Regions from separate parts of the Saccharomonospora glauca K62 genome, predicted to be linked through region 2. Evidence: riboswitches for the same ligand, from Rfam matches in the RefSeq annotation. Region 2 holds a riboswitch; each other region holds the start of a gene.
The links. A riboswitch is a leader RNA that binds a small molecule or an ion and turns the genes downstream of it on or off. The one in region 2 is predicted to bind cobalamin.
Positions count from the first base shown of each region.

Region 1: it holds a riboswitch for cobalamin, as region 2 does, so the genes downstream of both, SACGLDRAFT_RS15420 (ABC transporter substrate-binding protein) here and SACGLDRAFT_RS08910 (acyl-CoA thioesterase) in region 2, are expected to answer to the same signal.
Region 3: it holds a riboswitch for cobalamin, as region 2 does, so the genes downstream of both, metE (5-methyltetrahydropteroyltriglutamate--homocysteine S-methyltransferase) here and SACGLDRAFT_RS08910 (acyl-CoA thioesterase) in region 2, are expected to answer to the same signal.

Region 1 is NZ_CM001484.1:3,312,587-3,323,147, reverse strand. It holds gene trpC (indole-3-glycerol phosphate synthase TrpC) at 1-678, shown strand, start outside; gene trpB (tryptophan synthase subunit beta) at 657-1,913, shown strand; gene trpA (tryptophan synthase subunit alpha) at 1,910-2,695, shown strand; gene lgt (prolipoprotein diacylglyceryl transferase) at 2,784-3,815, shown strand; gene SACGLDRAFT_RS15430 (ABC transporter ATP-binding protein) at 3,846-4,622, opposite strand; gene SACGLDRAFT_RS15425 (FecCD family ABC transporter permease) at 4,619-5,686, opposite strand; gene SACGLDRAFT_RS15420 (ABC transporter substrate-binding protein) at 5,689-6,627, opposite strand; cobalamin riboswitch at 6,731-6,873, opposite strand; gene gltB (glutamate synthase large subunit) at 7,137-10,561, shown strand, end outside.
Region 2 is NZ_CM001484.1:1,840,411-1,850,971, forward strand. It holds gene SACGLDRAFT_RS08900 (alpha/beta hydrolase) at 1-615, shown strand, start outside; gene SACGLDRAFT_RS08905 (LCP family protein) at 752-1,924, shown strand; gene SACGLDRAFT_RS08910 (acyl-CoA thioesterase) at 1,983-2,273, opposite strand; cobalamin riboswitch at 2,284-2,511, opposite strand; gene SACGLDRAFT_RS08915 (peroxiredoxin) at 2,591-3,046, opposite strand; gene SACGLDRAFT_RS08920 (EAL domain-containing protein) at 3,043-4,938, opposite strand; gene SACGLDRAFT_RS08925 (ribonucleotide-diphosphate reductase subunit beta) at 5,231-6,280, opposite strand; gene SACGLDRAFT_RS08930 (ribonucleoside-diphosphate reductase subunit alpha) at 6,316-8,766, opposite strand; gene SACGLDRAFT_RS08935 (flavin-containing monooxygenase) at 8,967-10,460, opposite strand.
Region 3 is NZ_CM001484.1:4,069,524-4,080,084, forward strand. It holds gene metE (5-methyltetrahydropteroyltriglutamate--homocysteine S-methyltransferase) at 1-1,972, opposite strand, end outside; cobalamin riboswitch at 2,109-2,346, opposite strand; gene SACGLDRAFT_RS18960 (hypothetical protein) at 2,490-3,200, shown strand; gene SACGLDRAFT_RS18965 (hypothetical protein) at 3,220-3,909, opposite strand; gene SACGLDRAFT_RS18970 (SDR family oxidoreductase) at 3,978-4,745, opposite strand; gene SACGLDRAFT_RS18975 (DivIVA domain-containing protein) at 4,799-5,593, opposite strand; gene SACGLDRAFT_RS18980 (DUF445 family protein) at 5,717-6,946, shown strand; gene SACGLDRAFT_RS18985 (metal ABC transporter permease) at 6,897-7,811, opposite strand; gene SACGLDRAFT_RS18990 (metal ABC transporter ATP-binding protein) at 7,827-8,639, opposite strand; gene SACGLDRAFT_RS18995 (metal ABC transporter solute-binding protein, Zn/Mn family) at 8,653-9,624, opposite strand; gene SACGLDRAFT_RS19000 (LacI family DNA-binding transcriptional regulator) at 9,797-10,561, shown strand, end outside.

The DNA of each region.
Region 1 (10,561 bases), 1.5 Mb from region 2:
CGCGAGTCCGGTATCGCCGTGATCGCCGAGGTCAAGCGTCGCAGCCCCTCCAAGGGGCAGCTGGCGGCGATCCCCGACCCGGCGGCGCTCGCGAAGGACTACGAGGACGCGGGCGCGCGGGTGATCAGCGTGCTCACCGAGTCTCGTCGCTTCGGTGGGTCGTTGGCCGACTTCGACGCGGTCCGGGCCGCGGTCGACGTTCCCTTGCTGCGCAAGGACTTCATCGTCAGCCCGTACCAGGTGCACGAGGCCCGGTTGCACGGCGCCGACCTGGTGCTGCTGATCGTGGCCGCGTTGGAGCAGAACGCCCTCGTGTCGCTGCTCGACCGGGTCGAGTCCCTCGGGATGACGGCGTTGGTGGAGGTGCACAACGCGGAGGAGGCCGATCGCGCGCTGGAGGCCGGCGCGTCCGTCATCGGCATCAACGCGCGCAACCTCCACACGCTGGAGGTGGACCGGGACGTGTTCAGCCGGTTGGCGCCGGGACTGCCCATGGACGTCTACAAGGTCGCCGAGTCCGGCGTGCGAGGGCCCGGTGACCTCATGGCGTACGCGGGGCACGGTGCCGACGCAGTCCTCGTCGGGGAGGGGCTGGTCGCGTCCGACGACCCGAAGGGAGCTCTTGTGAAGCTCGTGACGGCGGGCTCTCACCCGGCGTGCCCGAGGCCGAGCCGGTGACGGGAGCGGATGCCGTGAGCACGAACCACGCGGTCACCCCGCACGACCCCGACGAGCGCGGGCACTTCGGGCCGTACGGGGGCCGTTACCTGCCCGAGGCGCTGATGGGCGCGCTGGACGAACTGGCGGCCGAGTACGACAAGGCGCGCACGGACCCCGAGTTCACACGGGAGTTCGACCGACTTCTCACCGGATACGCGGGCAGGCCGTCGCTGCTCACGGAGGCCCCGCGGTTCGCCGAGCACGCGGGCGGGGCTCGCATCTTCCTCAAGCGCGAGGACCTCAACCACACCGGGTCGCACAAGATCAACAACGTGCTCGGTCAGGCCCTGCTCACCAAGCGCATGGGCAAGACCCGTGTGATCGCCGAGACGGGGGCGGGGCAGCACGGCGTGGCCACGGCCACCGCGTGCGCGTTACTCGACCTCGACTGCGTGATCTACATGGGCGAGGTGGACACGCAGCGCCAGGCGCTCAACGTGGCCCGCATGCGGCTGCTCGGCGCCGAGGTGGTGCCGGTGCGGACCGGTTCGCGGACGTTGAAGGACGCCATCAACGAGGCGCTTCGCGACTGGGTGACCAATGTGGACACCACTCACTACCTGCTGGGCACGGCGGCCGGTGCGCACCCGTTCCCGCTCATGGTGCGTAACTTCCACCGGGTCATCGGCGAGGAGGCCCGCAGGCAGATCCTGGAGCTCACGGGCAGGCTCCCCGACGTGGTGGCCGCGTGCGTGGGAGGCGGCTCGAACGCCATCGGCATCTTCCACGGCTTCATCGACGACCCCGAGGTTCGGCTGGTGGGGTTGGAGCCGGGCGGCAAGGGCCTCGACACCGGAGAACACGGCGCGACGCTCACGCAGGGGACGCCGGGCACGCTGCACGGTGCGCTGTCCTACCTGTTGCAGGACGAGGACGGCCAGACCACCGAGGCGTACTCGATCTCGGCCGGGTTGGACTATCCGGGCGTCGGTCCCGAACACTCCTGGTTGAAGGACACCGGCCGGGCCGAGTACCGGGCCGTCACCGACGCCGAGGCGATGGAGGCGTTCCAGCTGCTGTCGCGCACCGAGGGCATCATTCCCGCGATCGAGTCGGCGCACGCGCTCGCGGGGGCCTTGAAGCTCGGCAGGGAACTCGGCCCCGACGCCCACATCGTGGTCAGCCTCTCGGGACGGGGTGACAAGGACGTGGACACCGCCGCCCGGTACTTCAACCTTGTGGAGGACGTGTGAGCAGGCTGGCCGAGCTGTTCGACAGCACCAAGGCGCAGCGTCGGGCGGCGTTGGTGGCGTACCTGCCCGCCGGGTACCCGACCGTGGACGGTTCGAAGGAACTGATCGCGGCCACCGTCGACGCCGGTGCCGACCTCGTCGAGGTCGGGGTTCCGTACTCGGACCCGGTGATGGACGGCCCGACCATCCAGGGGGCCGCCGACGCGGCACTGCGCAACGGCTTCAAGCTGAGGCATCTGTTCGAGGTCGTGGAGTCGGTCGCCTCGCGGGGCGGCAGGGCCGTCGTGATGACCTACTACAACCCCGTGCACCGCTACGGGGTCGACGCGTTCGCCCGCGACCTGGCCTCGGCGGGCGGTCTGGGGCTCATCACGCCCGACCTCACCCCCGACGAGGCGTCGGAGTGGATCGCCGCCTCCACCGAGCACGGCCTCGACCGGATCTTCCTGGTGGCGCCGTCGTCGTCCGACGACCGCATCGCGTTGACGGCGAAGGCCACCACGGGCTTCGTGTACGCGACGGCCGTCATGGGCGTCACGGGCGCGCGGGACACCGTGGGCAGTGCCGCCTCGGAGCTGGTGCGACGCACCCGGCAGCACACGGATCTGCCCGTCGGAGTCGGCCTCGGGGTGCGCTCCGGTGACCAGGCCGCCGAGGTGGCCTCGTTCGCCGACGCGGTGATCGTGGGCTCAGCCCTGGTCTCGAAGGCCGCGGAGGGCACCGGACCGCTGGCCGAGCTGACGTCGGAGCTCGCCGAGGGGGTTCGCCGCCCCGCGCGGTGAGCTTGCCGATGGGCAGCGGATTCACGGTAAAGAGTCAATCGTGCCGGGGGCCGCAGTGGCGTGCGCGGCGTCGCGCTACGGTGACCCTGTGAACACCGCGTCGGCTTACTTCCTCGCGAACATCCCGAGCCCCGACCGGGGCGTCTGGCAGATCGGTCCCCTGTCCTTGCGGGCCTACGCCCTGTGCATCATCGCGGGAATCATCCTCGCCATCTGGCTGGGGGAACGTCGATGGGTGCAACGCGGCGGCACCAAGGGGACGATCGTCGACATCGCGGTGTTCGCGGTGCCGTTCGGGCTGGTCGGCGGACGGTTGTACCACGTCATCACCGACAACCAGCTGTACTTCGGGGAGGGCAAGGACCCGATCCGGGCGCTCTACATCTGGGAGGGCGGTCTCGGCATCTGGGGTGCCATCGCCCTGGGCGCGGTGGGGGCGTGGATCGCGTGCCGTCGCAAGGGCATCCCGCTCCCGGCCGTCGCGGACGCGGTGGCGCCCGGCATCGTGATCGCGCAGGCCATCGGGCGTCTCGGCAACTACTTCAACCAGGAGCTCTACGGTGGGCCGACCGACCTGCCGTGGGGCCTGGAGATCTACCAGCGGATCGACCCGGAGACGGGGCTGCCCGACGCGCTCAACGGCGTGGCCGTCACCGACGTGCCGCTGGCGGTCGTGCACCCGACGTTCCTCTACGAGCTGCTGTGGAACCTCGGGGTCGCGCTGCTCGTGCTGTGGGCCGACCGGCGATTCCGGCTCGGGCACGGGCGTGCGTTCGCGCTCTACGTCGCGGGGTACACGGCGGGCCGGTTCTGGATCGAGCTCATGCGCACCGACCAGGCCAACCACATCCTCGGTCTGCGGGTCAACGTGTGGACGTCGATCCTGGTCTTCGCCGGTGCGGTGGCGTACCTGGTGCTCGCCAAGCGTCGCGGCCCGAGGGAACGGCCGGAGGATCTCGCGACCGACCCCGACGACGGGGGAGCGGCGGGTGACGGCGTCGAGCCCAGCGGCGACGGCTCCGGTGAGGAGGACACCGACACCACCGACCGCGCCGACGACGGAGGCCGGGACGGCTCCGGAGGCGCCGGCGGTGCGACGGCGCGGACCGAGGTCGGGTGAGTCGTCGCCGAGACGGTCACCGAGCCCGGCTCACCGCGAACGGATCGGGGCCACGACCGGATGCCCGGCCGTGGTGGTGAGCACCTCGACCTCGGCTGCGTAGTGCGTGCGCAGGCGAGCCGCGGTCAACACCTCGTGGCCCGAGCCCGCCACCACCACCTCGCCGTGGTCCATCAGCACCAGCGTGTCGGCGTACTGGGCCGCGAACGTGAGGTCGTGCAGCGTGGTCACCACGGTGATGCCGTCCTCCCTGCGGAGTCCGTCGAGCCGTTCCAGCAGGGCCTGGGCGTGCCCGATGTCGAGCCCCGAGGTGGGTTCGTCCAGCAGCAACAGCCGGGCCCGCTGGGCGAGCACCCTCGCCAGGACCGCGCGTTGGCGTTCCCCGCCGGAGAGCGTGTCGAGGTTGCGTCCGGCCAGGCCTCCGAGGTCGAGCCGGTCGAGTGCCTCCCGCACGATGTCGAGGTCGGCGGCCGTCTCCCGCGCGAGCGGCCCCAGGTGCGGGGTACGCCCGAGCAACACGTAGTCGGTGACCGTGAGCTTGTCCGGGAGCACGGGGCTTTGGGCGGCGTAGCCGACGAGTGTGGCTCGCTGACGCCGGGTCAGGGTGTCGGTGGGCGTGCCGTACACCGTGATGGACCCGTCGTGGGGAACGAGCCCGGCGACGGCCTTCAACAGGGTGGACTTGCCCGCTCCGTTGGGGCCGACGACGGCGAGCCACCCGCCTCGCTCCAGCGCGAGGGAGATGTCGCGTACCGCCGCCTTGCCGCCGTAGGCGACGCCGACGCCGTCGAGTCGCAGGGCCGTCACGAGGCACGTCCTTTCGTCGTGTGCAGGACGACGGCGAAGAACGGGGCTCCCGCGAACGCGGTCACCACGCCGAGGGGAAGTTCGCCCGGCATCGCGGTGTGGGCGACGTAGTCGGCGAGGATCAGGAACGCGGCACCACCGACGAGGGACAGCGGCACGATGACGCGGTAACTCGCTCCGGCGAGCAGACGTACCACGTGCGGCACCACGATGCCGACGAACCCGATCAGCCCGCTCACCGCGACGGCGGCGGCCGTGGCCAGCGAAGCCGCTCCGAGTAGTACCAGTCGCAGCAGGCCGGGCCGTACTCCCAGGGAAGCGGCCTCCGCGTCGCCGAGGGTGAGGACGTCCAGCAGCCGGGCGCACAGGCACAGCACCACCGCGGCGACGGTGACGTAGGGCAGGGCCAGCCACACGTCGGTCCACCCGCTCACGTTGAGACCGCCGAGCGTCCACGTGTACACCCGCTGGAGGGTGTCGGTGTCGAGTTGCTGCACGAACGTCTGGACGGCGGTCAGGAACGCGGTCACCGCCACTCCCGCGAGCAACAGCGTCGCGGTACCCGTCCCACTCGCGGAGCGCCCCAACATCCAGCTCAGCCCCACCCCGCCGAGCGCGCCGGCGAAGGCGGCCAGCGGCACGGGCCCCACCGGCCACGTCGTCACGGCGGGGGCCAGCACCATGACGAGGGTGGCGGCCATGCCCGCGCCGGCCGCGGCCCCGAGAAGGTACGGGTCGGCCAGGGGGTTGCGGAACACCCCCTGGAAGGTGGCGCCCGCGCTCGCGAGAGCGGCACCAACGATGCCGGCGAGCAACACCCGAGGTACGCGCAGTTCCCAGACGATGGCCGCTTCGCGTTCCGACAGCGGCGACATCGTCCCCGTGACCTGGGCGACGATCTCGGCGAGCACGCGCTGCCAGCCCAGATCCCCGGCCCCGACCACCACGGCGAACACACCGACGGCCAGCAGTCCCACGAGCGCGAGCAGCACCGTGCCCGGTCGCAGCCGGGTGGTGTGCTCGCGTCCGCGGACGCGAGCGCGTCGTACCGAGCGCTTCAGCACGATCAGTCGGCGACCTTCGCCACGCCGTCGGCCACGGTGCGGACGAAGTCGACGATCCTCGGCGTCCACCGGGACGCGGAGTCTTCCTGCAGCTCGATCACCCGGTGTTCTCTCACGGCGGTCAACGTGTCCCAACCGGGGCGTTTCGCCACGGTCTCGGCGGTCTGTCCGCAGCACTGGGTGTCGGCGAGGAAGACGAGGTCGGGATCGGCCGAAAGGATCGTCTCCGCCGACAGCTGCGGATAACCGCCGTGCGCGGAGGGGTCGTCCCGATCGGCGATGTTGGTGAGGCCGAACAGGCCGTAGATCTGACCGATGAAGGTCTCGGAGGTCACGCTGTAGTAACTCGGGTCGAGTTCGTGGTAGTAGCTCAGGTTCTCGCCCGCGTTCCCCGCGTCGGCGACCAGCTTCTCGATCTCCTCCTTCGTCCGCCGGGCCAGGTCCTCGCCCTCGCTCGCGTGGCCCGTGGCCTTGCCCACGAGCTCGAACTGCGCGTACATCGCGTCCAGCGTCTCCGGGGCTCGCAGCACCAGCGTGGGCGTTCCGGTCTTGGCGAGCGCGTCGGCCAGCTTGCCGTCGGTGTCCGACTCCACGACGACGAGGTCGGGGTCGTGCGCGGCGATCCGCTGCGGATCGGGGTTCAAGCCCGACATCTCCGTACGCGGGGCCTGTTCCGGGATGGTCGACATCTCGTCGACGGCCACCACCTGGTCACCGGCTCCGACGGCGTACAGGACCTCGGTGGCCGACGGTGACAGCGACACGATGCGCTCGGGGCGCTCCTCCAGCGTGACGGCGGGCGCGCCCTCGGGCTTCAGCTCGACGGGAAAACCACTGCTGTCGGCCGAGTCCCGAGGAGTGTCCTCCTGGCGCTCGGCGCAGGCTGTGAGGGAAAGCACCAGCAGTAGCGGGAGGAGCAGAAACCGTCTGACAGGCAACATCGAACCTCGACTTCTCGGGCGGCGCGTCGGCTGCGCCGAGACCGTCGGGCGGTCGCGGACGCCGCACCTCTGCGCCGGAGGCGGTAATGGCGTCGCGTGAACGGTGAGGCGACCTGGCTGGGCACTCCACGGCTCGCACGGCGGCCGTGACGGAGGGCCATCACAGTTGCGGCACAGCGCCGGATTCTCACCGGACTTCGCTACCGCTCACGTCGCAGTGACAGTACCAGGCCGGGGCGTCGAGTACACTCGGGTGATCCGGCCCCTCGGCTCACATGGCGACGGCCGGACGTCGGCTCGGTGACCGAGTCGACACACCACGACACGGCACCGACGTAAAGCCGGCAAAACCGGTGCGGCAATGCTGCGAGATTGTTACGCCACCGGGCAAGATGGTTGATTCGAACCGTTTTCAGGGCATTTCTCAGGTGTTAAAGTCGCGCTAATTGACGGGCCATTGTCGTCCCGTGCCCGGCACGAAGAGCACGATGACGACGCAGGAGGTCCCTTTGATCTTCTCCGCGATCCCAGAGAAGCAGGGCGTATACGATCCTGCGGCGGAAAAGGACGCATGCGGTGTGGCCATGATTGCCCACGTCAAGGGCGTGCGTTCGCATGGGATCGTCACGGACGGTTTGACCGCGCTCACGAATCTCGACCATCGTGGTGCCGCGGGAGCGGAGCCCACGAGTGGCGACGGGGCGGGCATTCTGGTGCAACTTCCGGACGATTTCCTGCGCGCCGAGGTGGATTTCGCGCTTCCCGAGCCCGACGAACACGGGCGGCACCGCTACGCGGCGGGACTGGTGTTCCTGCCCGCGGAGGCCGAGGCACGGGCACGGGCCGTGAGAACGGTGGAACGCATCGCGACCGAGGAGAACTTGGTCGTGCTCGGGTGGCGAGAGGTGCCCACGGCTCCGGACGCCGCCGAAGTCGGCCCCACCGCCCGGTCGGTGATGCCGCACTTCGCCATGCTGTTCGTCGCGGAGGCACCGAACGCCGACGGAGGCCGTCGGGCAGGTGTGGACCTCGATCGGCTCGCGTTCTGCCTGCGCAAACGCGCCGAACACGAGACCCTCGCCGCCGAGTGCGGGGTGTACTTCCCGTCGTTGTCGGCGCGGACCCTGGTCTACAAGGGGATGCTCACGCCGACCCAGCTCCCGGTGTTCTTCCCCGACTTGCGCGACGAGCGGTTGACCAGCGCCATCGCGCTCGTGCACAGCCGCTTTTCCACCAACACGTTCCCGTCGTGGCCGCTGGCGCATCCTTTCCGGTTCGTCGCGCACAACGGCGAGATCAACACCATCCGGGGCAACCGCAACCGGATGCGGGCGCGCGAGGCGTTGTTGGACTCCGACCTCATTCCGGGAGACCTCAGTCGGCTCTTCCCCGTGTGCTCGCCGGACGGCTCCGACTCGGCGTCGTTCGACGAGGTACTGGAACTGCTGCACCTCGGAGGTCGGAGCCTGCCGCACGCGGTGCTCATGATGATCCCCGAGGCGTGGGAGAACCACCGCACCATGGACCCCGCGCGCCGGGCGTTCTACCAGTTCCACGCGAGCCTCATGGAACCGTGGGACGGTCCCGCGTGCGTGACCTTCACCGACGGGTCGCTGGTCGGCGCGGTGCTCGACCGCAACGGACTGCGGCCGGCCCGCTGGTGGCGTACCGCGGACGATCGCGTCGTGTTCGCCAGTGAGAGCGGCGTGCTGGACGTGCCTGCGGGGGAGGTCGTCGCCAAGGGCAGGCTCAAGCCGGGCCGCATGTTCTGCGTGGACACCGAGGCGGGCAGGGTCGTCGACGACGACGAGATCAAGGCCGACCTCGCCGCGCAGGCTCCCTACGACGAGTGGCTGCGCGCGGGACTGCTGTCCCTCGACAAGCTCCCCGAGCGGCAGCACGTGCCCCAGAGCCATGCCTCCGTCCTGCGGAGGCAACTCGCCTTCGGCTACACCGAGGAGGAGCTGAAGGTCCTGCTGACGCCGATGGCGCTCAAGGGCGCCGAACCCGTGGGGTCGATGGGGTCGGACACGCCTCCCTCGGTGCTCTCCAAGCGGTCCCGGCTGTTGTACGAGTACTTCAAGCAGGGGTTCGCGCAGGTCACCAACCCGCCGCTCGACGCCATCCGCGAGGAACTCGTCACCTCCTTAAGCAGGGTGATGGGACCGGAGCAGAACCTGCTCGCGCCGGGACCCGCCTCGTGTCGGCAGATCCAGCTCGACTCGCCCGTCATTGACAACGACGAGCTCGCCAAGCTCGTCCACGTCAACGCTGACGGCGACCTGCCCGGATTCTCCTGTACTGTCCTTTCAGGACTGTACGAGGTGGACGGTGGCGGGGAGGCGCTCGCCGAGGCGATCGAGCGGGTGCGGAAGGAAGCGTCGCGAGCCGTGGAGGCCGGCGCCCACATCCTCGTGCTCTCCGACCGCGACTCCGACCACCGGATGGCACCGATTCCCTCGCTGTTGCTCGTGTCGGCGGTGCACCACCACCTCGTTCGGACCAAGGAGCGCCTGCGGGTCGCGCTGGTGGTGGAGACGGGCGACGCGCGCGAGGTACACCACATCGCGCTGCTGCTCGGGTACGGTGCCGCGGCGGTCAACCCGTATCTGGCGTTCGAGTCGATCGAGGACCTCGTCGCGCAGGGAGCCGTCAGCGGGGTCGACGCCCCCACCGCCGTGCGCAACTACATCACGGCGCTGAACAAGGGCGTTTTGAAGATCATGTCGAAGATGGGCATCTCGACCGTCGGCGCCTACACCGGAGCTCAGGTCTTCGAAGCCCTGGGGTTGTCGCAGGACATCCTCGACGAGTACTTCACCGGCACCGTGTCCACCCTCGGTGGGGTGGGGCTGGACGTGCTCGCCGAGGAGGTGGCCATCCGGCACCGCCGCGCGTACCCGGAGAATCCCGCCGAGCGTGCCCACCGCGGCCTGGAGCCGGGCGGTGACTACGCCTACCGCCGGGAGGGGGAACTGCACCTGTTCACCCCCGAGACCGTGTTCCTGCTCCAGCACGCGAGCGCCTCGCGACGGCGGGAGGTGTACCGCCGATACGTCGACGAGGTGAACCGACTGAACCGCGAGGGCGGGGTCCTCCGGGGGATGTTCGCCCTTCGGGAAGGCGTGCGGAAACCCGTGTCGATCGAGGAGGTCGAGTCGGTCGAGTCGATCTGCCGTCGTTTCAACACCGGCGGCATGTCGTACGGCTCGCTTTCGCTGGAGGCACACCAGACGCTCGCCGTCGCCATGAACACGATCGGCGGTCGGTCGAACTCCGGTGAGGGCGGGGAGGAGCCGGACCGGTTGCACGACCCGTTGCGGCGCAGCGCCGTGAAGCAGGTGGCCAGCGGCCGGTTCGGCGTCACCAGCGAGTACCTGGTCAGCGCCGACGACATCCAGATCAAGATGGCGCAGGGCGCCAAGCCGGGCGAGGGCGGGCAATTGCCGCCGAACAAGGTGTATCCGTGGATCGCGAAGACCCGGCACTCGACGCCGGGCGTGGGGCTGATCTCCCCGCCGCCGCACCACGACATCTACTCGATCGAGGACCTGGCCCAGCTCATCCACGACCTCAAAAACGCCAACGAGCGGGCGCGCATCCACGTCAAGCTGGTGAGCTCGCTGGGAGTCGGCACGGTGGCCGCGGGAGTGGCCAAGGCGCACGCGGACGTGGTGCTCATCTCCGGGCACGACGGCGGCACCGGCGCCTCGCCGATGAATTCCCTCAAGCACGCGGGCACGCCGTGGGAGATCGGGTTGGCGCAGACCCAGCAGACCCTGATGCTGAACGGCCTGCGCGACCGCATCACCGTGCAGGTGGACGGCGGTTTCAAGACCGGCCGTGACGTCGTCGTCGCGGCGTTGCTCGGCGCGGAGGAGTACGGCTTCGCCACCGCGCCGCTGGTGGTGGCGGGATGCGTGATGATGCGCGT
Region 2 (10,561 bases):
GCGGAGTACGGCGCCGACGTCGTCCGGCCGTGGCGGCTGGCGTACCTGCGGATGGTGCCGGTGGCTCGGGCCGTGCGGGCGGCGGGCGCGCGACACGGCCTTGAGGTGCGGCTGTTGCGCAACCGGGTTCGTGGGTGGAACGAGCCCGCGAGGCACCCGGTGGAGGACGCGCGGTGGGCGTTGGAGAGGATCCGGGCCGAACGGCCGGGCCTGCCCGTGGTGTTGGTGGGGCATTCGATGGGAGGCCGGGTGGCCCTGCGGGTGTGCGACGACGAGGCGGTCCGGGGCGCCTGCGTCTTCGCGCCGTGGACGCCCCCCGACGAACCGGTGGAGCCGGTGGCGGGCCGGACGGTCGTGATCGCGCACGGCGCGCTCGACCGCGTGACCCGGCCCGAGGACTCCTATCGGTACGCGCGACGCGCCGACGCCCAGGCCGGCCGACTGGCGCGGTTCGACGTGGCGGGGGAGAACCACGCGCTTCTGCGCCGACCCGCGCTGTGGAACCGGCTCGCCGCCGAGTTCGCGGTCCAGACCGCGGGTCTGGTTCCCGATCACGGGCTTTTGGCCCGTGCTTTCGCTCACGATGCGCCTCTTCGATGGAGCCTAATGCTCTGACCGGGGGTTTTTCGCTTCCCGAGCCCTTTTCTCGCGCGGTCGGTACAACCTGATCGGGGGATGCCGCGTCTACGCGATCGGACATGCGGTAGGTATGCGGGCAGCAAACAGCCGCACGAAAGCGATCGGAGTGGCCATGACCTACGGCGGGCACCAGGGGGGACACCGGCCGCCGCCTCCTGGCCGGAGGCCGCCACGAGGGCCCCGGCAACAACAAGCACAGATGATGCCGATTCCGGGCAGCAACCGGGCACGTCAGGCGGGACGGCCTCCTCAGCAGTCCACGCGGGTCGCGCCACGGCCACCCCAGCCACCCCCGTCCCGGCCTCCGCGCCCGGCCTCGGGAGGAGGTTCCCGGCGCAGGCGGGTGTCGTTCCCCAAGGTGTTGTTGTGCCTGGTGCTCGCGTTCGTTTTGTTCCTGGGCGCGGTGTGGCTCTACCTGGAGTTCTCCATCAACCGCACCGACGCGCTCCCCGACGACTACGAGGGCAGGCCGCCCGCGGGGGAGGGCACCAACTGGCTGCTGGTGGGCTCGGACTCCCGTGAAGGGCTCGACGAGGAGCAGATGGCGAAGCTGTCCACCGGAGACGCGAGCGGCAAGCGCACCGACACGATCATGCTCGTGCACATCCCGGACAACGACACGAAGCCGACGCTGCTGAGCCTGCCGCGCGACTCGCGGGTCGAGATTCCGGGCTACGGCGTCAACAAGATCAACGCCGCGTTCGCCTTCGGTGGTCCTCCCCTGCTGATACAGACGGTGGAGTTGGCCACGGGACTGCGCATCGATCACTACGCCGAGATCGGGTTCGGTGGCTTCGCGCAGGTCGTCGACGCCATCGGCGGTGTCGAAATGGACATCCCGCAGGAAATGCGCGACACCAAGACGGGGGTGGTGATCCCGGCGGGGAAGCAGACGCTCGACGGCGCGCAGGCGCTCGGGTTCGTCCGGATGCGGTACAGCTCGGCCACGCCGCGGTCGGACCTGGACCGCGTGGCGAACCAGCGCAAGTTCATCGGGGCGCTCGCCAACGAGATCGCGAGCCCGGCCACCCTGCTGAATCCGTTCGACGTGTTCCCGCTGCTGGGAGCCGTGCCCGACGCGCTCACGCTCGACACCGACGACCACCTGCACAACCTCGTGGGGTTGGCGTGGGCCATGAGGGGCATCAGCAGCGGCGGAGTGATCACGACCACCGTTCCGGTCACCTCCGCCTCGGCCGAGAGTTGGGACCCGGCGAAGTCGGAGGCGCTGTTCGAGGCACTGCGCACCGACTCCCCGGTCCCCGAGGACGCACTCATGGAGTGACCCCCGTTGCACCGGCCACGGCCGCCGGGTCCTTCGCGCGGCCGTGCCCGGTGCAACGTCAGGCCTCCTCCGGCCGAGTCACCAGGCGGGGAACCGAGCGGGACTTGCCGTCCGCGTCGATCGCGACGAACGTCAGCCGCGCGGCCGCGACCTCCGTCGTCGGACCCGAGGTGTTCCAGCGCTCGGAGGTCACCCTGACGGCGGTGGTCATCGAGATCCGCCCCAACCGCTCCAGCTCGGCATGGACGCTGAGCAGGTCACCGGCCCGGACCGGGGCCCGGAAGGTCATCCGGTCCACCGACACGGTCACCGCGGGACCGTCGGCGCGGCGAGTCGCGGCGGACGGCACCGTGCGCGTGGAGGCGCACGGACAGCGGGCAAGTCTTCGGACTCGTGGGCGATGTCGGTCGCTGTCGGAGAAGACCTCAAGGACGGACGCCTACTGGCCGTCGCTTCCCGGACCGAGAAGGCTCAGTGCTCGATGACGGCGGTCGTTTCCACTGATCGCTGCGAGGCAGTCCCGGATTCCCACCGGGTTCCCTCTTACGATGCCCCGCGAGGGGCGAACCCACGGCGCGCCCCACCTTACGGCTCGGCCGGAGGGGCGGCACTCGGCGTGGCTTTTCGTCACATCGCGTCGCCATGGTGCGCACGACGGAGGCGGCGTCAGCTCTTCCGGGCGCGCAGTACTTCCAACGCCTTGTCGGCGTGGACGGACATACGGAGTTCGCTGCGGATCACGGCGAGTACTCTCCGGTCGGTGTCGATGACGAACGTGTGCCGCTTGGTGCGCAGCGGACCGAACGCCCGACGCACCCCGAACTGCTCGGCGACGGCGCCGTCGACGTCGGAGAGCAGCGGGAAGCCCAGGGAATGGGCCTCGGAGAACTTCCGCTGGGTGTCCACCGGGTCGGAACTCACGCCCACCGGGCGGGCCCCGAGCTCGGCGAATTCGGAGGCCAGGTCGCGGAAGTGGCAGCTCTCGGCCGTGCAGCCGGGGCTCATCGCGGCCGGATAGAAGAACAACACGACGGGACCGGTGGCGAGGAGCTCGGTCAGCCGACGAGGGGTACCCGTCTCGTCGGGCAACGTGAAGTCCGGCGCGGTGGAAAGTTCTGTCATGGCCGCGATGATTCCATTCGCGCGGCCGATTCGGCGAGCATGGACCGGATGCCCGCCGCGTCGACTTCCTCGCCGAACAACTTGCCACGACCCGCGACGGCCCCCAGCTCGGCGAGTTTGCGCGCGTGCTCGGTGTCGTGCACGCCGTCGACGCCGATCCGTAAGATGCCGAGTTCGCGGGCCCGCTTCACCAGCATGGCGAAGTGCCGGTGAGCGCCCTGGGCGCTCTCGCCTTCCTCGGCGAGTGCGTCGACCAACGTGCCCGACACGATGACGAAGCCGACGGGAAGCCGGTGCTGGTGGATCAGCTCGATGTCGGCGGCCCCGGCCACCGCCAGGGTGATCTTGACGTCGAGCTCGGCGAGGATGGACAGGTTCTCCAGCACCTCACCACGGGGGTCGGTCAGGTCCGCGCTGTCGACGCAGATGCGGAGCTTGGTGGCCGGGAGGCCCGTGCGTTCGAGTTCGGTGCGGACGATGCGGACCAGGTTCGGGTCGATGGCGAGCCGGGAAGGCAGCCGGACGCACAGATCCGGTGCGTTGCCGAACTCCCGTTGCCACGAGGCGGCGTCGGCGATGGACTGGGCCAACAGCGTCTCCCCCAGCGCCGGGGTCATCCCGGTGGCGTCGGCCAGGGCGAAGAAATCACGTGGTCGCAACACCCCGTGTTCGGGGTGGTCCCAGCGGAGCTGGGCGTTGACCACCGCGATGCGTTCGTGCTCGTCGAGCGTGACCGTGGGTTCGTAGTCCACGCCGAACTGGCCGTTCTCCAGACCACCGCCGATCCCGGCTCCGATACCGAAGCGGCGCCGGTCGCGGTCGTGCAGCTCCTGCTCGAACAGCATCCACTGGGCCTTGCCGTTCTCCTTGGCGCGGTGCAGGGTCAGCTCGGCCGCCCGCTGGAGGTCCTCGCGGCTGCGTCCCGGCCCCTCGGTGACGACGATGCCCACGCTGACGTTGATCCCGACGCCCGTTTCGTCCACGTACACGGGTTCGGCGAGGTCACGCATGGCCTCCTCGACGAGGTCGACCACGGTGGCGGTGTCGGGTTCCCCGTCCTGCCGCCCGTGAAGGAGCACGGCGAAACCGTCGCCGGACAACCTCGCGACCACCGCGTCGTACTGCGGGCACGCGGTGAAGTTGCCCTCCAGTTTGCACGCCACCTGTCGGAGCAGCTCGTCGCCCGCGCCCGGCCCCAGGCCGTCGTTAATGACGCGGAACCCGTCGATGTCGAGGTAGACGAGGGCGATCCGACCGCCCGACGACGCGGCGAGGGCGGTGTCCAGTTTGTTGTCGAAGTGGTACGAGTTCGGCAGCCCGGTGAGTGGGTCCTGGATGTTCTGCCTGCGGAGCTGTTCGCTGAGCAGATCGAGCTCGTGAATGTCCTCGATCAGCAGCACCGGATGCGGAAGGCCGGAGTCCTCGGCGGTGAGGGTGGCGATGGTCACGCGGGTCCGCAGCGTGCCGTCGCGGCCGTGGGTGAGGGTGAGCCGTTCCTGCCGGGGCCGTCGGGCCGGGAGCAGGGCCTCGTCGAGGGCCGCGGCCAGCACCCGCGCGTCGTTCGGCGTGGCGGCGAGCTCCGTGAGAGGCCGACCGACGAGGTCGGCGCGGGTGTGGTGGAGCAGTTCGCCGAAAGCGGGGTTGACATCGTGGATGGTGCCGTCGGGGTTCCCGAGCACGACGCCGATCGGGATGGCGGCGTAGAGGTCGGCGAAACGGCGCGCGGCCGCGTCGCGAGCCGTCTGCGCCTCCGCCCGTGCCTCGCGCGCGACCGCGAGCAGGGCGGGCTCCAAGGTCTCAGTGGACAACGACACGCCGTCGACCTCACCGAGACGCGCGACCCAACGGCGCGCGATGTCATCCAGTCCTGGCGTGTCACCAGGTTCCGGCACGCTTCACCTCGCACATTCTCGTCGACCCTCCGAGGTGATTGTCATCCTCGCAGGGCAGCATTTTCCGGACCATAGTCCGCAACTCTGCAACAGCATCATGCAATGAGCATCTTGTCTACCGCCTGGAAGGGTGGATTGATCACTCCACCGTGTCGTGTGGGGCTACTGCCGGTGCGATTTCCGATGCAGTATGACGGCGGCCGGAGCCGGTGGGGGTAGCCACGCCGACTCCGGCCGGGTTTCGTTGGTCACTACTCGGGAGTCGGTCCGGCCTCCTCCCGAGCAGCGAGGGTCAGTCCCACTCCAACGCGGCACCGCTGCGGTAGTCGATGACCCTGGTCTCGAAGAAGTTCTTCTCCTTGCGCAGGTCCATGGCCTCCGACATCCACGGGAACGGGTTCTCCCGCTCCCCGAACACCGGCTCCAGCCCGAGCTGGGCGGCCCTGCGGTCGGTGATGAAGTGCATGTACTGCTCGCACAGCTCCGCCGACAACCCGAGCATCGGCCTCGGCATGGTGTCACGAGCGTAGGCCACTTCCAGCTCGCACGCCTCCACGAGCATGTCGCGCACCTCACGCTGGAACTCCGGGGTCCACAGCCGGGGGTTCTCCGCCTTGATCTGGTTGATGCAGTCGATGCCGAAGTTCAGGTGGATCGACTCGTCGCGCAGGATGTACTGGTACTGCTCGGCGATGCCCACCATCTTGTTGCGTCGGCCGAGCGACAGCACCTGGGCGAACCCGGTGTAGAACCACATGCCCTCGAACACGACGTAGAAGGCCACGAGGTCGCGCAGAAAGTCCCGGTCGGCCTCCACGGTGCCCGTGCGGAAGTTCGGGTTCTCCAGGTTCCGGGTGTACTGCAGCGCCCACGAGTCCTTGTCCGCGATCGACGGCACCTCGCGGTAGGCGTTGAACAGCTCGCCCTCGTCCAGGCCGAGGCTTTCGCAGATGTACTGGAAGGTGTGCGTGTGCACGGCTTCCTCGAACGCCTGCCGCAGCAGGTACTGCCGGCACTCGGGGTTGGTGAGGTGCCGGTACACGGCCAGCACCAGGTTGTTCGCCACCAGCGACTCGGCGGTGGCGAAGAACCCGAGGTTGCGTTTGAGCATCAGCCGTTCGTCGTCGGTCAGGCCGTTCGGCGACTTCCACAGCGCGATGTCGGCCTGCATCGCGACCTCGGTGGGCATCCAGTGGTTGTCACATCCCGCGAGGTACTTCTCCCACGCCCAGCCGTACTTCAACGGAAGCAACTGGTTGACGTCGGCCCGCGCGTTGATCATCGCCTTGTCGTCGACGTTCACGCGCGCGGCCCCGAAGTCGAGGGTGAGGTTGTGACTCAACGAGTCTCCTTTCGAAGGAATCGGCTCCGAGCAGGTCACTGGCAGGCTTCGCAGTCGGGGTCGTCGATGCGGCAGGCGGAGGCGGGCTCGACCGGCACGGCGGGAGTCACCGCGTTGAGCCGCCCGTCGGTGCCGCGCAACGTGCTCTTCTCCACCTGGGTTGCCGCCCGCGAGCGCAGGTAGTAGGTCGTCTTCAGGCCGCGCCGCCAGGCGTGCCGGTACAGCGCGTCGAGGGCCTTTCCGCTCGGTTCGGCGAGGTAGAGGTTGAGCGACTGTGCCTGGTCGATCCACTTCTGCCGGCGGGACGCCGCGTCGATCAGCCACCGGCTGTCGATCTCGAACGCCGTCGCGTAGCGGGCCTTGAGGTCGTCGGGGACGCGGTCGATCGGGGCGAGCACACCGTCGTGGAGCTTCAGCTCGGTGACCATGGCGTCGTCCCACAGGCCGCGTCGCTTGAGGTCGGCCACCAGATGCGGGTTCACGACGGTGAACTCGCCGGACATGTTGGACTTGACGAAGAGGTTCGAGAACAACGGTTCGATTGACTGCCCGACCCCGCAGATGTTCGAGATGGTGGCCGTCGGGGCGATCGCCAGCACGTTGGAGTTCCGCATGCCGACCGTGCGGACGCGCTCGCGCAGGGAGTCCCAGTCCAACGTCATGGTGGTGTCGACGTCGAGCTCGTCCTCACCGCGTGCCTCGGCCAGCAGCCGCAGCGAGTCGATCGGCAGGATGCCCCGGCTCCACAGCGAGCCCTCGAACGACGGATACGCGCCCCGCTCTTCGGCCAGCTCCGCCGACGCCGAGATGGCGTGGTAGCTCAGCACCTCCATGCTGCGGTCGGCGAACTCGACGGCTTCCTCCGACGCCTGCGGGATGCCCAGCTCGAACAGCGCGTCGGAAAAGCCCATGATTCCCAGGCCCACCGGACGGTGACGCAGGTTCGACCGCTTCGCCTCCGGCACCGTGTAGAAGTTGATGTCGATGACGTTGTCGAGCATGCGGACCGCGGTGGTCACCGTGCGTCGCAGCGCCTCGACGTCCAGGCCGTCCTTGCCGACGTGGCGGGCGAGGTTGACCGAGCCGAGGTTGCACACCGCGATCTCGTCGGCGCTGGTGTTGAGGGTGATCTCCGTGCACAGGTTCGAGGAGTGCACCACGCCGGCGTGCTGCTGCGGTGACCGCAGGTTGCAGGGGTCCTTGAACGTGATCCAGGGGTGCCCCGTCTCGAACAGCATGGTCAGCATGCGGCGCCAGAGCTGCTTGGCGCTCACCCGACGGAACACGCGGATCTCACCCGCGTCGGCGGCCTGCTCGTACTCCCGGTAGCGCTCGGCGAACGCGGTGCCGTAGAGGTCGTGCAGGTCGGGGACCTCGTCGGGGGAGAACAGGGTCCACTCCTCGTCGGCCTCCACGCGGCGCAGGAACTCGTCGGGCACCCAGTTGGCGGTGTTCATGTCGTGGGTGCGCCTGCGGTCGTCACCGGTGTTCTTGCGCAGTTCGAGGAATTCCTCGATGTCGATGTGCCAGGTCTCCAGGTAGGCGCACGCGGCGCCCTTGCGCTTGCCGCCCTGGTTCACCGCCACCGTGGTGTCGTTGGCGATCTTGAGGAAGGGCACGACGCCCTGCGACTTCCCGCCGGTGCCCCGGATGTGGGCGCCCAGCCCGCGCACGGGCGTCCAGTCGTTACCCAGACCACCGGAGTACTTCGCCAGCAGCGCGTTGTTGCGGTAGCTGCTGAAGATCGACCCCAGGTCGTCGGACACGGTGGTGAGGAAGCACGAGGAGAGCTGGGGCCGCCGCGTGCCGGAGTTGAACAACGTCGGCGTGGAGGTCATGAACCGCAGCGAGGAGAGCAGTTCGTAGAACTCGACGGCCCTGGCCTCCTTGTCGGGTTCGGCGATGGAAAGCCCCATCGCCACCCGCATGAAGAACGCCTGCGGCAGTTCGAAGCGCGTGCCGGAGTGGGGATCGCGCAGCAGGTAGCGGTCGTACAGCGTCTGCAGCCCCAACAGGCCCAGGTCCAGGTCGCGTTCGGGGCGCAGCGCCGCCGTGACGACGTCGAGGTCGAACGTGGCGAGCTCCTCGGTGAGCAGGTGCAACTCGACGCCGCGGCGCAGGTAGTCGCGGAAGTAGTCGCCGTACGCGGCGGCCATCTCGGGGTAGTCGGGGTGCCGGGGCTCGCCCGCGAGGTAGGTGAGGGCTTCGCCGCGCAGGGAGTCCAGCAGCAGCCTGGCGGCCACGAACGAGTAGTTCGGTTCCCGTTCCACGAGGGTGCGGGCCGCCATGACCTGCGCGAGCGCCAATTCGTCCGGGCCGATGCCGTCGTAGACGTTGCGTTCCAACTCGGCGAGGACCGCGTCGGCGGAGGTGTCCGCAAGGCCCGCGACGGCCTCGCGGACGGTCTTCTCGACGCGGTCCCACGGCACCCGTGGGGCTCTGGTCGAGCGGGACGGGGCGGCATCCGGTGCGGTTTCCACTGACATGCGACGACTCCAAAAGGGTGCAGTCGACCGCCTCGCGGGCAGTCCGCCCGCGAGTTGGGTCGGTGTTCGGTTGTGCTCAGCTCTCGGTGACCGAAGCCTACATGTGGTGGTTCGAGAGTGGTCGGCACCCAATATATGGGCGTGTCGTTACGTGGTGCGCTGGAGGGGTTCCGTCGGGCGATCGGTGCGGAGGGGCCGCATCACCGAGCTGGTTCGGGGGTCGCCGAGAGGCTGGGGACGCGCCCGACACGGAAGTCGGACAGCCGCAGGGTCCGGGTGCGGCGCCGGTACTCGGACGTGCGTCCCGGCCAGATGGACACCACACGACCGTTCGCGTCGCGGTACCAGCTACGGCACCGGGTCCACACCGACCGCGCGAGTCTGGACTGGACCTCTCGGTCCCAGCGTCGCTCCACCTCGGGGCGCACGTCGAGGTAGTGGCCGGGATGGGAGGAAAGCCACCGCACCGCCTCGCGAACGTAGCGTGCCTGGCTTTCGAGCATGTGGACGATCGAGCCACCACCGAGATTGGTGTTGGGTCCGTACATGAGGAACAGGTTGGGAAAACCCGGAACCGTGATTCCGAGATGGGCCCGTGCGCCGTCCCGCCACGCGTCCGCGAGACTGCGGCTGGCCAAGCCGCGCACGGTCATCGAGCCGAGGAATTCCGTTGCCGCGAAACCGGTTCCGTAGACGATGACGTCCACTTCGTGGTGTTCCCCGTCGGCCGTGCGCACTCCGGTGGGGGTGACGGCGGCGACCTCCGAGGTGACGACGTCGACAGTGGACGATGCGAGGGCGGGATAGTAATCGTTGCTGAACAACACGCGCTTGCAACCGAGTTGGTAGTTCGGCGTCAGCTTCTCCCGAAGTTTCGGATCGAGCGGGGACCGGCGCAAATGTCGTCTGGTTTGGATTGTGAAGAATGGACTGAATAACCGCCACTTGGTCAGGCATTGCTGGGCGAACTCCGTGTAGAGCCAGAAGCCGAGCCGGTCGATCTTCTGCAACAACGGCACCGCGCGAAGGAGTGCTCTGCCCCGCTCGGTGTAGACGCGATCGCGTTTGGGGAGGACGTACGGCGCGGTTCGTTGGAACACGGTCACCGACTTGGCCCGGCGAGCCAGATGGGGCACGAACTGCACGGCGCTGGCGCCGGTGCCCACCACCGCGACCCGCTTGCCGGAGAACTCGCAGTCGTGGTCCCACCGCGCCGAGTGGAACGACGGCCCGGTGAAGGTGGCCGTTCCGGGAACGGACGGGTACACCGGTCGCGACAGCTGTCCCGTGGCGGGCACCAGCACCCGCGCGGAGTATTCGGCGCCGTCGGAGGTGCGGACCGACCAGCGGCCGGTCTCCGCGTCGAACTCCGCCGAGGTGACCTCGCTGCGGAATCGCACGAGGTTGTACACGCCGAATCGCCGGGCCACCCGGCGCAGGTACGCCAGGATGTCGGGTTGCAGCGCGTAGCGCCGGGGCCAGGCCGGGTTCGGGGCGAAGGAGAACGAGTAGAGCGGCGACGGCACGTCGCATCCCGCCCCCGGATAGGTGTTCTCGCGCCATACCCCGCCCACGTCGTCGGCGGCCTCCAGGACGACGACGTCGTGGATACCCGCTCGCCGCAGCTCCACGGCCACGGCGATTCCCCCGAACCCCGCGCCGATCACGAGCACATCGGTGTCGATGATCTCCATGAACCCGCAAGGCTAGAGCCGGTGAGACACTTCGTTCCAGGTCCGGTCGGGGGAGAGGACCGACTTTCGGGGACGGGATCGGTTGAGGTGGACCTCACACC
Region 3 (10,561 bases), 2.2 Mb from region 2:
TGACGTCGCCGAACTCCGAGTAGCACAGGTGCGTGTGCACCTGGGTGCTCGCCCGTGCACCCGACGTGGCCAGCCGGAACGCCTCCACGGCCCAGTCCAGGTACTCCTTGTGCCGGTGGGCGCGCAGCGGCAACAGCTCCCGCAGCGCCGGTTCGTCCACCTGGATCACGCCGAGTCCCGCGGCCTCCAGGTCGGCGATCTCGTCACGGATGGCCAGGGCCACCTGCTTCGCCGTGTCCGCGAGCGGCTGGTCGTCACGCACGAACGACCACGCCAGGATCGTCACCGGTCCGGTCAGCATGCCCTTCACCGGCCGGTCCGTGAGGCTCGCCGCGTACGCGGCCCACTCGACGGTGATGGGTTCGGGCCGGGACACGTCGCCGAACAGGATCGGCGGGCGCACGCAGCGTGACCCGTACGACTGGACCCAGCCGTGCTCGGTGTCCGCGAAACCGGCGAGGTGCTCGGCGAAGTACTGCACCATGTCGTTGCGTTCGGGCTCGCCGTGCACGAGGACGTCGAGCCCCAGCTCCTCCTGCAGTCGCACCACCCGCTCGATCTCCGCGCGCATCCGGCTGATGTAGGTGTCGTGGTCGATACCGCCGCGACGCAGGGCGGCCCTGGTCCTGCGCACGTCGGCGGTCTGCGGGAACGACCCGATGGTGGTCGTCGGCAACGGTGGCAGCCGCAGCGCCTCCTGCTGAGCCTCCCGGCGGACGTCGTAGTCGGCCCGGCGGGTGTCCCGAGGCCGCAGCCCCGCCAGGCGACGCCTGACCTGCTCGTCTCGCACCCGCTCGGCGTTCACCCGGTCGGTGACCACTCTCCGAGCCGCGGCGAGCTCCTCGGCCACCGCGTCGCGCCCCTCGCGCAGTGCCCTGCCGAGGACGACAACCTCGTGCACCTTCTGCCGCGCGAACGCCAGCCACGAGGCCACCTGCGGGTCGAGGCTCGACTCCGCTTCGACGTCGTAGGGCACGTGCAGCAGCGAACACGACGAGCTGACGGCGACCTCGCCCGCCAGACCGAGCAGTGTGGCCGCCGTGGTGAGGGCGCGGTCGAGGTCGGTGCGCCAGACGTTACGGCCGTCGACCAGTCCGGCCACCAGCGTCTTGTCCCGCAGGCCCGGTAACGCTGCCAGCGAGTCCAGACCCGGGTCACCGGCCACGAAGTCGACTCCCACGGCCTCGACGGGGGCGGCCGACAGGATCTCCAGTGCCTCCCCGAGGTCACCGAAGTAGCCGGCGACGAAGAGCTTCGGACGCTCGGCCAGCGAGCCGAGCGAGCGGTACGCCTCGCGGAGGGCCGCGAGTTCGGCTTCGGTGCGGTCGGCCGCGAACGCGGGCTCGTCGAGCTGCACCCATTCCACGCCGGCACGCGCGAGTTCGCGCAACAGTTCGGCGTACGCGTCGACCAGTTCGTCCACTGTGTCCAGCGGACGGAACCCCGGAGCCGCTTCGGAATCCGGTTTGGACAGAAGGAGGAACGTCACCGGCCCCACCAACACGGGCCGGACGGGAATGCCGAGCTCGTCGGCCTCCCGAACCTGCTCCAGCACACCGTGGTCGGCGAGGAAAAACCGAGTGTCCGGCCCGATCTCAGGCACGAGGTAGTGGTAGTTGGTGTCGAACCACTTCGTCAGTTCCAACGGCGGCGTCGACTCCACGCCCCTCGCCATGGCGAAGTAGGTGTCGAGTGGGCTCAGTCCCAGGTCCGCGTACCGGCGGGGCACGGCTCCGAAGGTCACCGCCGTGTCGAGTACGTGGTCGTAGAAGGAGAACGTGTTGCCGGGTACCGAGTCGAGTCCGGCCTGACGCAACGAACGCCAGGTGTCGATACGCAGGTCGCGAGCGATGTTCCGCAACTCGGCCTCGCTGATGCGCGACGCCCAGTAGTTCTCCAGCGCTCGTTTGAGTTCCCGGTTCGGTCCGATCCTGGGATAACCGAGTACGGTCGATCCGATTGTGCTGGTCAAGGCTCTCTCCTCGCGAGCTCGACGGCGGCACCGGACGCGCGACGGCGGCCTCGCGGGCGAGCGGGTGGCGACGCGACGTCGCCGAACCACTCGTCCGCCAGGGTCACCCTCGAACGCCCGGAGGTCACGCACACCGGCGGTGTGCGCACCGGTGGCAGGTCTTCGGACTCGCGGGCACGGCCCGGCTCCCACCGGGGCTCCTACTGACCGTCGCTTCCCAGACCGTGTGGCCCAGTGCGTTGGAACCGGTCGAGCGACCGGCCACGGCGTTCGTTCCCACTCACCGCTGCGGGGCAGTCCCGGATTCCCACCGGGTTCCCTCTTGCCTCGCCCACCGCCTCGGCGGAAGGCGAACCACCAGCGCGTCTCACTGTAGTGACGCCGGGGTGCTTGACAAGGGAGCCCGACCGAGCGGTTCGCCTGCCTGCCGTCGCCCGTAACACCGTGCGCCTCCGTTCCGACAAAGTGGCGGACATCACCTCGGCGGTCGCCCCGCGGCTCGGAAACGGAGGAACGGATGGGTCGTCGCAAGCGCAGGCAATCCCGAGCCGGCTCGGATCCCCTCATCCGCCACCGCGACAGGATCGCGTCGCTGGAACATCGGGTGGCCGGGCTTGCCGCTTCCGAGAAGCAGCGGCAGCAGGCCAACGCCGTTCGCACGGAGATTCACACGGTTCTCCTGGATCTGAAGCACGTTCCGCGCTCGCCGTCCCGGGACCGGCTGGCCCTGCGGGCGAGGACCCTGTTGGGGAAGTTGGCGGCGCTCACGACCTCCCCGGACCGGAAACGCGAACTCGGGGGGCGTGATCGGCAGCGCGGATCCGGCGTCTCCGTCCGGGACCTCGAACGGGAGATCCGCGAACTCGTCAAGATACGCAACCCGATGCTGCGTCACGGCAAGGAAGTGCCACCGGAGTTGGCGGAGCGGGAGGCGAAACTGACGGAGCGACTGCGTGTCACCGCGAAGGCGATCCGGGAGTCCCGGCTCGACCGTGGTCACAAGGCCGCGCACCTGACACGGATACAACGCGCCCGAGCAAGCCTGCACAACAAACCCGAAGCAGAGACCCCGTCTCGAAGGACGGCGTCCTCGACGCGGGACCCCGAAAGCATCCGTCGCGCCCGCGTTCGTGAGGAACTGGAACGGGAGGAACGGGAGCGCAGAAACCAGTCGACCTCGGTCTACACCGTCAGTGGTGGCCTGCCGGGGCTGGGTAGACGTCGCTGAACATGCCCCGAGGCCGCTCTCACGCCTCCGTCTCGTCCGGGATGAACGCCAGTTGGTCGGGATGGAAGCTGTCGCGGCACGGGGGTGGCAGCCACGCCTGCGGCCTGGCGCTCTTCTGCCTACCGAGTTCGGTGAAGTTCAGCGGCGCGGAAAGGTCGGCGTGGTAGGCGGCGCCGTCCTTGACCGGTTCGAAGGCCAGGTCGGCGGGCTCCACGCCCACGCCGACGGCCACGAGGTAGGCGTCGTCGAGCGCGGTGGAGAACGCGGCCCACCCGCCCGCGAAGTGCCACACGCGGGCCCTGACCTGCGCACCTTCGATGCGCCACCAGACGATGGGCCATTCGAGATACCGACGGGCCTGATGTTCGGCGTGTTCGACGAGCGCGGGGATCAGTCCCTCGGGCCTGGTCACGGTGCTGTCGGGCAAGGTCACGTTGACGACGCCGAAGGCCCCGCTGAAAGCGACCTCCACCAGTGGGTCCTTGCCGTTCGGGCACATGATGGCCTCGTACCTCTGCTTCGGCAGCGTGCCCACCCGGATTCCGTTGTCGGAGTCGGACTCACGGTGACCCAGCCACAGCGCCCAGGGCGGCCTGCCGGGCAGTCCCTCGAAGAAGTCCACCCAGCGAATGCCGCGGAACGTCTCGTCGAGGCCGTACACCGGGAAGTCGACGACCGACGATGTGTGTGGGGCGGCGTTGGAGTCCACGCGACGATAGTGCACCTTCCGAGCCGTTTCGGCAGCGCGATGTCACCTTCCGCGTTGCCGGAACCTCGTCAGCGCCGAAACCCACCCTCGGCGTCGACCACATTGGCCGTGATCGTGGCGGCGTCCTCGCTGAGCAGAAGCGACACGACCGCGGCGGCTTCCTCGGGTGTGTTCCACCGCCCGCGTGGCAGTCGTTCGGCGACCGAGGCGGTCAGCTCCTCGTCCGCCCACCCGGTGTCCGTCGGCCCCGGGTTCACGGTGTTCACGGTGATCCCGTCGTCGGCGAGCGCGTCCGACAGGGTCCACGTGAGCTGGTGCAGCGCGCCTTTCGTTGCGGCGTAAGGGATTTCCCTCGCCATGGGGCTCAGATGCTGGCCCGAGGTGAAGAGCACCACGCGTCCGGGGAGCGGACGCGGGTTCGTTTCGCGGTACTGCCGGGCGAACGCGCGCACCAGCAGCAGCGTGGCCCGCACGTTGACCGCCCAGGTCAGGTCGAGCTCGGTGGCCGTCACCTCGTCGAGTGTGGCCACCGAGCTGCGCGCGTGATTGGCGATCAGCGTGTCGAGAGAACCGAACCGGTCCACCGCCGCCTCGACCACCCGTTCGGGGGCAGCAGGGTCCGAGAAGTCCGCCTCCAGGTGTCCCAGCGCCTCTCCGCCGGAGAGCTCGGCGAGGACACCGTCGATCCCGCGAGGGTCCGCGCCCCACGGCTCCGTCGCGTCGTAGTGCGACCAGGAGTGCGCGAACACCCGGTGTCCGTCGCGCAGCAGTCTGCGCGCGATGGCGAACCCGATACCGGCGGTCCTGCTGACCCCCGTGACAAGCGCGGTACGCATGATCCGTCACTCTGGCCGGGGACCCGCGCGATGGCAACCGAATTCCGAACGCCTCACGCGGGCTGCTTCGCCTTCTCCTCGGCCTCTTCGACGTGGTCGCTGTCCTGCGCCGCGATCTCCGCCGGGCTCGGGTCGGCACCGAGCCGTTCGAGGGCCTGGCGCAACGCCGACTGGCTCGCGTTGAGCCGGTCGAACACCGCGGCCCGCAGTTCGTAGGCCTCCTTGCGCAGCGACCGCGCCTCGGCCAGCTTGGTCTCCGCCTCGGTGATCATCGCGTCGTACTTCCGCTCCGCGTTCCGCAGCATCTCGGCGACCTCGTTCTCGGTCTTCTTCCGCTTCGCGGCGAGTTCGGCCTCGACGCTCTTCCGTTGCTGTTCCCGCTGCCGGCGGGCTTCCTCGTCCAGGCGTTCCCGCTCCGCCGCGGCTTCGGCGGCGAGCTTCTCGGCCTCGGCCTGCGCCTTGCTCCGCGTCTTCTCGGCGTAGGCGTCGGCGGCGTCCCGGACATCGGCGGCGTCGGCGTTCGCCTTCGCCTTCAACTCCGCGATCTCCTCCTCCGCCAACCGCATCATGGTCTTGACCCGTTCGGTCATGGCGGCGGGCCCCGCCGGGTCGTCGACCATGCGGGCGAGCGCGTTCTTGGTGTCGCTGAGTTCCTTCTGCGCGTAGCTCAGTGCCTTCGTCAGTTCCGCGACCGATGCCGTCGCCTCGTCCCGGTGACGTGCCATGTTGGCGAGTTCGGCGTTCAGTTTCCTGATGTGTTCGTCCACCTGGGCCTGGTCATAACCGCGGAAGGCGGTCGCGAACATCGCATTCGTCGCCTGTGTGGGGGATGCCTGCGCTTCAACCATCCGGACACCATAATGAGTTCGGGTTGCCTTACCCAACCTTTCGCGCGCGGTTTCCGGTAGAGCGCCCGTGATGCGCGCCGAATGGCAGGAAATGTGGCGGTGGATGCCGGCGAGGAGGTCTCGGTGGAAGCTGTTCTCGACGATCTCGCCGGAAACTGGCCCCTTTACACCGCCATCCCCGTCGTCGCCGCGTTGATCGGGTACGTCACCAAACGCGTGGCCATCGAGATGATGTTCCGCCCGCTGGAGTTCGTGGGACTGAAGGGCACCTTCCTCGGTTGGCAGGGCGTGGTGCCTCGGCACGGCGGCAGGATGGCGGCGACGGCCACCGATCTGCTCACCAAGAACGTCCTCGATGTCGCCGAGGTCTTCGCCAGGGTCAAGGCCGACCGACTCCTCACGGAGATCGAACAACCCCTGCTGAAGGCCGTCGACGACATCACCCGTGAGGTGCTCGCCGAACACCACCCTCGGCTGTGGGAGCGCCTGCCACCGATGGCGCGGGACCTCGTGGTCAAGCACGTCCAGGCGGGTGCTCCCCGACTCGTGCACCAGATGCTGGACGAACTCCGCGACAACGTCGGCGACATCCTCGACATCAAGCGGATGAGCGTGCAGCGGCTGACCCAGGACAAGGCCCTGCTCGTCAAATTGATCAGGGACACCTCCCGACCCGAAATGGCTTTCATCGCTCGTTCGGGTATTTATTTCGGGTTTTTTCTGGGGGTCGTTCAGTCGATCGTGTGGGCGCTGACGAAGAACCCACTCGTGATGCCGATCTTCGGAGCGTCCATCGGGTTCTTCACCGATTGGCTGGCAATCAAATTGATCTTCGTTCCCCGCGATCCCATACGGTTGCCGGGCGGACTCCTGCTGCACGGGATGTTCCAACGCAGACGCGCCGAGGTCGCCCGCCAGTACGGCGAGATGATCGCGAAAGAGTTGTTCACCGTGGACAACGTGCTCGACGCGCTCCTGCACGGCCCGAAGTCGGATCGGCTGCGGGCCCTGGTCCGCCGACTCGTCGCCGAGGCGGTGGACGAGCAAGCCGAGGCCGCTCGCCCCCTGGTCGACGCGACCATCGGAGCGCAACGACTTGAGGCGATGAAGCAAGCGGCCGCGGCGAAGTCGATCGAACGGCTGCCCGCGACGCTACGTCCCGCGAAGGGCTACCTCTCCAGGGCGATGGACGTGGCCAACACCGTGGAGCAGCGCATGCTGCGCATGACCTCGACCGAGTACGAGGGCCTGTTGCGCCCCGCGTTCCGTCAGGACGAGTGGAAGCTCGTCGCGGTGGGTGGGGTCATCGGTTTCCTGGTCGGGGAGCTACAGGTTCTGGTGATGCTGCACTGACTTCCTCGGCACGCGCCCGGTCGTCGACACCACCCGCCCTGCCGCGCAGGTACTCCACGACCCGACACACCAGGTAGATCGTGAACGAGATGGCGGTGACGAAAAAGCTGACCGGCGCGCCGGGAGCCAGTGAGAGCACGATCCCGCCCAGCGCGGCCAGTTCGGCGAACACCACGGCGAGGACGGTGGCTCGCAGTGGGCTGGCCGTGACCCTCGCGGCCGCGGCGGCGGGGGTGACCATCAACGCCACCACCAGCAACGCGCCGACGATCTGCACGCCCAGCGCGGTGGCGACACCAACGAGCACCGCGAACAACGGGGAGAGCAACCCTCCGGGCACACCGCGCGCGGTCGCGACCGCGGGATCGACGCTGAAGAACAACAGCGGTCGATACACCAGGGCGAGCACCACGAGCACGACGACGGCCGCGATCAGCAACGCCGTCAGGTCGGTCGGCTCGATGGCCACGATCTGCCCGACGAGGATGCCGAACTTGTTCGAGGCACGTCCGGGGTAGTACCAGAGCAACAGCACGCCGAGCCCGAGCCCGAACGCCAGGATGACCCCGATCACCGAGTCGCGGTCCGAGTCCCGGCCACCCAGCAGGCCCAGCAGGAGCGCGGCCACCACCGCCCCGATGAGCGCCCCGTACCCGACTCCGATACCGAGCAACAACGCCGCCGCGGCCCCGGTGAAGGCCAGCTCGGCCGTGCCGTGCACGGCGAACGACATGCGACGCATGACGATGAGCGGCCCCAACGTGCCCGCCACGAGCCCGAGCACGGCCGCCGCGAGCAGCGCCGTCCGCACGAAGTCGAAGCCGAGCAGCTCCAGCGTGAGGTCGATGTCGAACAACTGGTCCATGCGAAAGCCTTCGGGTCAGGGGTGGTGGACTTCGTCCTCGCAGAGCGCGCTCTGGGCACCCGCGACATGGATCTGGCCGCCGACCCTGACGACCTCGACGTGCGAGCGGTAGAGCTCGGAGAGCGTCCGGGACGTCATCACCTCGTCGGGCTCACCGACGCGGAACTGGCCGTCCACGAGGTAGAGCACTCGGTCGACGTACGGCAGGATCGGATTGATCTCGTGGGTGACGAACAGCACGGCCGTGTCGGCCTCCCGCCTGCGTTCGTCGATCAGCCGCGCCACGATCCGCTGGTGGGCGAGATCCAGTGACGCCAGCGGTTCGTCGCACAGCAGCACGTCGGGCTCACCGACGAGGGCCTGCGCCACGCGCAGCCGCTGCTGTTCCCCGCCGGAGAGCTTGCCCACCGGCGAGTCGGCGTAGCGTTGGGCGCCCACGGCCTCGATCGCCCGCTCGATGCGTTCCCGGCGCCGCCGCAGTCCTCGCAGGCCGAGCCCCCAGCGGTGACCGTCGAGGCCGAGCCCGACGAGGTCGCGACCCCGCAACGTCAGTCCGTCGTCCATGGCGCGTTGCTGCGGCACGTAGCCGACGCGCTCGTTGCCCCGGCCGGGACTCCGGCCCGCCACCGTCACCGTGCCCGCGCTGAGCTCCTGGAGCCCCAGCAGCACGCGCAGCAGGCTCGTCTTCCCCGATCCGTTGGGGCCGAGCACCGCCAGGAACTCGCCCGGCGCGACATCGAGGTCGAGGCCCGACCACAGCGTCCGTTCGCCGAACCGCAGTGCCGCACCCCTGACCTCGACGGCGGCCCGCGTCGTCGTCACGTCCACTCGGTTGTCTCGCTCACTCGTCCAGTGCCTTGGCCAGCGCGTCGACCTGCGCGCCCATCCAGGAAATGTAGTCGGTCCGCCCTTCGGGAAGCGTCTCGGTGACGTCGACGACCGGGGTCCCGGCCTCCCGCGCGGCCTCGACGACCTTCTCGGTCGCGGGCGTGGTCGTCTGGGTGTTGCGCACCACCGCGTCGACCTCCCCGGAGACCAACTCCAGCATGCGCTGCTGCGCAGCGACGGGCACGTCGGTCTCGTTTTCCACGGCCGCGGAGAACTCGTGCGGGGTGAGGTCCGTGACCTCGACGGCGCTCAACAGGTACTGCGCGAGCGGTTCGGTGGCCGCCACCTTCGCGCCGGCGTGGCGCTCGGCGACCTCGTCGATCTCGTTCACCAGTTCGTCGACGCGTTCGGTGAAGTCGGCGGCGCCTTTCTCGAAGTCCCCCGCCTGCTGTGGCCTGAGGTCGCTCAGCTCGCCGGCCACCCGCTCGGCGACGGCGGACACGACCGGGAGGTCGTACCAGACGTGCTCGTTGCCGTGCTCGTGGGAATGTTCGTGGTCCCGGCCGTGTTCCACGGACTCGGCGTGCTCGTGGGCCGCGACGTCCTTCCCGGTCTCCCCCGCCACCTCGACGGCCACGACCGTCGGCGCGTCGGCGTTCTCGGCGAGCTGCGGGAAGAAGTCGTCGTAGCCGCCGCCGTTCCAGACGAGCAACTCGGCGGAGGCGACCTCGGCCGCGTCGGCGGCCCCGGCCTGATACGAGTGGGGATCGGCGGCGGGGTCGTCGATGATCGACGTCACTTCCACGTGCTCGCCACCGACCGCGGCGACGACGCTCGCCCACACGTTCGTGGAGGCGACCACGCGCACGCGATCGTCGGAGCCCCGATCGGCTTCGCCCTGCCCGCCACAGGCGGCCACCAGTACGGCGAGGACAGCGGACAGTGACACACCGGCGATCGAGCGCCGACGACACGAGGCGTGCATCGGGGACCTCTCTCCATCCAAGGCTAATTGGAAATGATTGTCGATATCATCTTACCGGAAGGGGTGATGATCTACCCACCGGTCGGGTGATTTATCCGTGCACGGAGAGCAACCATGTGACGCACGTTGTGCGCTCCTTCTGCTGCGGCTTCTGAACCGTTACGGTTTGTTCATGAACCGGCCGATGCGAACCAGGCGAGGTGCGACGCTCGCGTCGCTCGCCGCTGAACTGGGCGTGTCCAGGACCACGGTGTCCAATGCGTACAACCGGCCGGACCAACTGTCCCCGGAGTTACGCCGACGGGTACTGGAGACGGCCCGCCGACTCGGTTACCCCGGCCCCGACCCGGTGGCTCGGTCCCTGCGTACGCGCAAGGCGGGCGCTGTGGGCCTGCTGCTCACCGAGAACCTCTCCTACGCGTTCCGCGACCCGGCGGCCGTGGGCGTGCTCGAAGGACTCGCGCTCGCCTGCGAGGACGCGGGCGTCGGCCTGCACCTCGTGCCGGCCAGCCCCGGCAAGGAAGAGGTCGCAGCGGTGCACCGCGCGGGCGTCGACGGGTTCGTCGTGTACTCCGTGCCCGACGACGACCCCCACCTCGCCGCCGTACTGTCACGTCCGGTGCCCACCGTCATCGTCGACCAACCCCAGCTCGACGGGATCGACCGCGTGTCCCCCGACGACGAGACCGCCATCGTGCAGGTGGCCGAACACGTCGTCGGCCTCGGGCATCGGCAGATCGGCGTGCTGTGCATGCGCCTCGGACGCGATCGCAACGACGGGTTCGCTTCCCGCGAGCGTCAGGAACGGGCCCACTACCACGTTCAACGCGCTCGCCTGGCCGCGTTGGCCAAGACGTTCGAGGCCGCCGGGGTCGACTGGAACACCGTGCCGGTCGTCGAGCGGTTCGACCACACCGTCGACGACGGAGCCACCGCC